Regions from separate parts of the Shewanella sp. 10N.261.52.F9 genome, predicted to be linked through region 2. Evidence: predicted binding sites of a transcription regulator. Region 2 holds the regulator's gene; the other holds the start of a gene.
What was found. Region 2 encodes MetJ, which represses methionine synthesis genes. Its sites were predicted from a motif close to TAGACGTCTAGACGTCTA; they were not measured.
Positions count from the first base shown of each region.

Region 1: a site for MetJ is predicted at 1,285-1,302, ahead of AB4298_RS19945 (cystathionine beta-lyase). Genes of this name have one in related genera too.

Region 1 covers NZ_JBFRNX010000034.1:48,702-51,887, reverse strand. The annotation lists gene pdsS (proteobacterial dedicated sortase system histidine kinase) at 1-1,137, shown strand, start outside; gene AB4298_RS19945 (cystathionine beta-lyase) at 1,337-2,518, shown strand; gene AB4298_RS19940 (sulfotransferase family protein) at 2,775-3,186, shown strand, end outside.
Region 2 covers NZ_JBFRNX010000013.1:421,222-424,407, forward strand. The annotation lists gene metL (bifunctional aspartate kinase/homoserine dehydrogenase II) at 1-56, opposite strand, end outside; gene metB (cystathionine gamma-synthase) at 72-1,232, opposite strand; gene metJ (met regulon transcriptional regulator MetJ) at 1,444-1,758, shown strand; gene AB4298_RS10835 (sulfite exporter TauE/SafE family protein) at 1,881-2,609, shown strand; gene traF (conjugal transfer protein TraF) at 2,616-3,186, opposite strand, start outside.

The sequences.
Region 1 (3,186 bases), on a different contig from region 2:
GATTCCTTACAAGACTCTACGGTGCTTCAAGGCAGTCATATCACCAAAGCGCTCAATGGTCAGCAAGGCTCAACTTGGCGCCTCACTCCCGATAGCAAAGCCGTGGTACTTGCCGCTGCAAGCCCTATTTGGATTGACGACAAAGTGATGGGCGTGGTGATTGCAGAAGAAACCACCCATGGTATTCGCACGCTCAGAAACAAAGCTTTAGAAAAGTTGTTCAACGTGATCTTAACCATCATGAGTATGGGCACCTTAGCGCTATTTTTCTTCGCCTCGAATATTTCAAGCCGTATACGTAAACTGCGCGATGAAGCTGAGCAAGCAATTGATAGCCAAGGGCGGATTAAAAATGAAATCCAGGGCTCTAAAGTACGCGATGAAATTGGCGACCTCTCAAGAAGTTTTGCCAGTATTGTTAGCCGCTTAAGTCAGTACACTCATTATTTAGAAAATATGTCTTCACGCTTGTCTCATGAGTTAAGAACCCCTGTAGCCGTGGTGCGATCATCGCTTGAGCACTTAGGACTGCAAGAGTTAAACCCTGATAGCCGTAAATATGTTGATCGGGCACAAGAAGGGGTTAATCGCCTCAATATGATCTTAAATAATATGAGCGAAGCAACCCGTTTAGAAGAGAGCCTCTCTCATGCAGAGCAAACTGTATTTCCTTTAGAGAAAGTCATCAGTGGTTGCATGCAAGGCTATCAAATGACCTACCCGGAGCAAACTTTTACACTCGATATCACACAAGAGAATATCCCTGTAAAAGGAGTGCCCGAGTACATTGCGCAGCTGATGGACAAACTCATCGCCAATGCACTTGAGTTTAGCCATAACAATACACCGATTGAGGTGTCGCTCAACCTAAAAGGCAAGTCTGCCGAGCTCAGTGTGTGTAACCAAGGACCAGCTTTACCCGAAAATATGGCAGAGCAGATCTTCGAGTCTATGGTGTCGGTTAGAGCGCAAAAAGCCCAAGATAAACCTCACCTTGGCTTAGGGCTTTATATTGCGAGATTAATTTGCCAATTTCACCATGGAAAAATCATCGCGCGTAATACCCAAGATAAACAAGCTGAGATCAATGGGGTGAAAATCACGATTAGTCTGCCTATTACCAAAACGTCGGCTTAAGCGTTTTAGCATTTTTGGATTACAGCCATAATGAAAAGAGCGACTGACGATAACACCCAAATCCAGTGTCAGTGGATCAGGTTATCATCGGTAACCAAAGTGGCTAATGCTGGCATTTGAGAAGCTGAACATATTGACACTTCCATTTAGCCGTTTAGATGTTAAGATGGCTAAAAATAAAACTGATGGAATTCACCCTATGAAAAAAGAAACACAAATAGTCAGTCTAGGCCGTGATAAAAAATGGACTCAAGGGGTGATTAACCCGCCAGTTTACCGCGCATCAACCATGGTGTTTGATACCATTGAAGACATGCGTTTTGCAGCTAAAAATAAAGCTAACGGCGAAATGTTTTATGGGCGACGTGGTGGCCCAACTCACTTTGCGTTCCAAGCTGCAATTGCAGAACTCGAAGGCGGCGTGGGTACTGCATTATATCCATCAGGCAGTGCAGCCATCAGCAACAGCTTATTATCGTTTTTAAAGGCTGGCGATCATCTGTTAATGGTTGATAGTGCCTATGAACCGACCCGCGATCTTTGTAATAAGCTACTGGCAGGCTATGGCATTGAAACCACTTATTACGACCCAATGATTGGCGCAGGTATTGAAGCACTTATTCAGCCTAATACCAAAGTGCTATTTCTTGAATCTCCAGGTTCTATCACCATGGAAATTCAAGATGTACCGACACTCAGCCGCATAGCCCACCAGCACGATATCGTTGTGATGCTCGACAATACCTGGGCCTCCCCCATTAATTCCCGCCCTTTTGAAATGGGCGTCGATATCTCGATTCAAGCCGCGACTAAATACATTGTCGGTCACTCCGATGTGATGATGGGAACAGCAACCGCAAATGCACAGCATTGGGAACAACTGCGTGAAAATAGCTACTTGCTAGGCCAATGTACTTCTCCCGATGACGTATATCTTGCAAGTCGTGGACTGAGAACGTTAGGTATTCGCTTAGCCCAGCATGAGCAAAATGCCCTTAAAGTCGCTAATTGGTTGGCGACTCGCCCAGAGGTCGATCACCTGCGACACCCAGCATTTGAATCATGCCCTGGTCATGAGTTCTTTAAACGTGACTTTAGTGCCTCAAACGGTTTATTTTCATTTGTATTAAAACAAGGTGACGTGCGCTCTATCACCGCCTTTGTTGAAAATATGCAGCACTTTAAAATGGGCTTTTCATGGGGTGGATTTGAAAGTTTAATTCTTGGCGTATTTGGCATTGATAAGCTACGTACTGCAACTCAGTGGGACAGCAGTAAACCATTAATTCGTTTACATATTGGTCTTGAAAATGTCGATGACTTAATTGCCGATTTAGACGCTGCCTTTGAGCGTTATAATCAAGTACTCAATAATCGATAAAGCCAATAATAGAGACTAAATAAGCCAGCTTAATGCTGGCTTTTTATTAACCTTACAAACCGCCTTAATCACTAGAAAATGAATGACTCCTTCCCCCTACATTTATAATAAAAATATAAAGATAAATGTAACTTCACTTCTATCGACTCTTGATATTTATCGCGCATTGCTTAAAGTATTAGCAACAAGTCGTAACGTATTCACAACCTTCTAAGGTCGCGTTCGATACAGAAACTCATAATAATGGTGTAATACCTTGAAAAATAATTGTTTCGATCGCCCAATAATCATTCTGTCAGCGCCACGATCCGGCAGTACACTTTTATATGAAGTCTTATCTAAAAATAGTCATTTACTTTCCATTGGAGGCGAGAGCCATGCAATCATAGAAAGTATTCCGGGACTAAACATCGCCTCAAAAAACTTTGAATCGAATGCATTAACGGCCGATGATGCCACGCCAATAATAACAGAAATGCTTTACAGCGGTTTTAAGAAGAACCTTCAATCGTCAACAGGAAGTAAAATATCCCCTGTAGATAAAGTCAGGTTTCTTGAGAAAACTCCCAAGAACAGCCTACGCATTGACTTTATAAACCAACTTTTCCCAGATGCACTGTTCGTTTATCTTGTTAGGGATCCGAAAGAAAATATAAGCAGTATTATGG
Region 2 (3,186 bases):
CAATCTGCATCAGCCAGACTAGAGCCACCAAATTTATGTAAGTGACAGCGTGCCATCGTATACCCCTTTAATTAACAAGCAGCCGCAGCATTTAGCGCAGCTTCAATATCAGCAACAAGATCGTCAGCATCTTCGATACCAACAGAAAGACGGATCAGCGTATCTTTAACCCCTGCTTCAGCACGAGCCTCTGGCTCCATCGCTCTGTGGGTCATGGTTGCCGGCACAGCCACTAAGCTTTCCACGCCACCTAAGCTTTCTGCAACTGAAAAATAATTAAGATTTTTTAAGAATGCCACTAACTCTGGCTCGCCACCTTCAAGCTCAAAGCTCAACATAGCGCCAAAACCTTTTTGCTGTTTTGCAGCAATCTTGTGACCAGGGTGATCTTTAAGCCCTGGATAATAAATCTTTGATACCGCTTTATGGTTGACAAGAGTATCAAGAATTCGCTGCGCATTCGCCTGATGTTCACGAATTCGCACTGCAAGTGTGCGAATTCCGCGCAAAGTGAGATAGCTGTCAAATGCAGAGCCGGTTAAGCCCAAAGTATTTGACCACCAATGCAGCAATTCACCGACTTCAAGGTCTTTTGCAACTACGGCCCCGCCAACGACATCGCTGTGGCCGTTAATGTATTTAGTGGTGGAGTGAATAACGATATCAGCACCCAGTAAAAGAGGTTGCTGTAAGATTGGCGAAAGAAAAGTGTTATCAACCACCACAAGTGCGCCCACTTCATGACTTGCAGCACTGATGGCCTCGATATCAACCACCCGCAGTAGAGGGTTTGATGGTGTCTCTAACCAAACCATCTTAGGTTTTTGTGCAATGGCTTGATTCAGAGCTTTCGAGTCAGTTTGATCTACGACTATCAACTTAAACTGGCCTTTTTTGGCAAGATTAGTAAATAAACGGTAACTGCCACCGTAACAGTCGTGTGGGACAATAATAAGATCATCCGGGCCGAGTAAACTAGTAGCTAAAGTAATGGCAGCCATTCCGGTACAAGTCACCACTCCTGTTGCACCTTTTTCCAGTTCTGCAATTGCATCACCTAAAATTGAACGGGTTGGATTGCCTGAGCGGCTATAGTCAAAATCTCGTGGGTTTTTATGCCCATCAAAAGAGTAGTTAGTAGATAGATAAATAGGCGGAACAACGGCACCATGTTGGCTATCGGACTCAATGCCTTGACGCACTGCCGCAGTGGCGAGTTTACGCTCAGTCATGTACTACTCCTTTTAATGCTAATTTTCTTATTAGAGATGTCTGGACGTCTAAATGTACCGAAGCCATACCTCGCCGTCAACCACTTTAGACGTTTAGACGTCCATGCATATAGAAATCTATTTGCAATTGTCATAAATAAGAGGCAATAATTTGACTGCACAATTTAAAGGGTTAAAATCTGCCCCGAATTTTGAAATAACAGGTGAGTCAATGACTGAGTGGAATGGCGATTATATCAGCCCATATGCTGAACACGGCAAAAAGAATGAACAAGTAAAAAAAATTACTGTGTCCATTCCTTTGAAAGTACTTAAAGTGCTTACCGATGAACGCACCCGCCGCCAAGTGAATAACTTGCGTCACGCCACGAATAGCGAACTGTTATGCGAAGCATTCTTGCATGCGTATACAGGCCAGCCACTACCAAACGATGCAGATCTTACCAAAGATAAACCTGACAGCATGCCTGCAGAAGTGAAGCGTTTGATGGATGAGATGGGCATTGAGTGGGAAGAACTTGAATAATCTTCATCGATTATCCAAATATACTTTCTAGATAAGGACTGCTAAGCAGTCCTTATCTGTTTTTGACATCTGCACAATCTTAAGAATCATTCCACTTTAGCCATTTGCGACTGGACAAACTAATGATAGAGCCCATCACTCTTCTACTCGCCTCACTGATTATTTTTTGTGGTGCATTGACCCAAAGCTTAATAGGCTTTGGTCTCGCCGTTGTTGCCAGCCCTTTACTTTATATTATCGACCCAAGCTTAATCCCTGCTCCAGTGATTATGATGGGGTTCTCTATTGCACTACTTACACTATTTCGAGAACGAGGTCAGTTGGAATTCAATGGCCTGCAATATGCGCTTTTAGGAAGGATCCCAGGCGGTATTATTGGTGCGACCTTAATTATTATCGCACCGCAGCCGATCTTAGGCTTGGCCATTGCCGGAATTGTTGCGCTAGCTGTAGGTTTAAGCTTGATGAAATTTAGTATACCGGTTAATCGATTTAGCTTATTTATTGCCGGCGTGTTGTCTGGGGTATTTGGTAATATCGCTGCTATTGGTGGACCACCATTAGCGATATTGCTATCAGGTAAAGACGCGGGGCAATTTAGAGCGGCTTTATCTGCCTTCTTTATTTTCAGCTCAATGATTGCATTGATAATTTTAGCATTTGCAGGCCTACTCACCCTTGAACATTTTTATATTTCACTAATGCTACTACCTTCAGTGATATTAGGTTATCTAGTAGCGGGTCGGTTGGTTGGAAGAGTCGATAAGCAGAAAACCAGATCACTCACTTTGGCCTTATGTGCTGTCAGTGCGCTTGTTTTAACGATTAAATCGATTATTGAACTAGCTTAAATCTGACTAGAAATGATAGGAGGTTTGCAACACGCCTCCTATTGCGTCACCGTCACCAAACATGCCGGTAAAGTCTAAAGAAAAAGACTCCCCAATCATAAAGCCAGAACCCAAAGAATAAATGTCCGCTGATGAGTCTTTCATATCATGACGATACCCCACACGCACTGACATCCAATCAAAAGCTCTCACCTCACCACCAAGTCGCCAATATTGCGCCCCATCAAGCTCTTTAAACTTTTGATTCTCAATCAAATCAATATCAGAGGAGACTGATAACATGCTCCAGTCATAAGCCACACCTGCTGTCACTAATGGCTCAACCTGATATGTAAAACTTTGCCTATCGACCTTTATAGAATCAACGCTTTGGCTTATAAGGTTACGCCCAGAAACAGCTAAGGTTAAGCCATCAAGTGGCTGTATGGCGATACCTATGTCGACATTGAAATGACTTTCATCATTGCGGTACTGCGCTTCATCAAAATCACTGTCTCCGAAGTGGTTGCCATTAGCAACATAACTATAAGTATCAATGCGTTGTAATTTGGGCGATATCCCCATCGAAATCGGCATA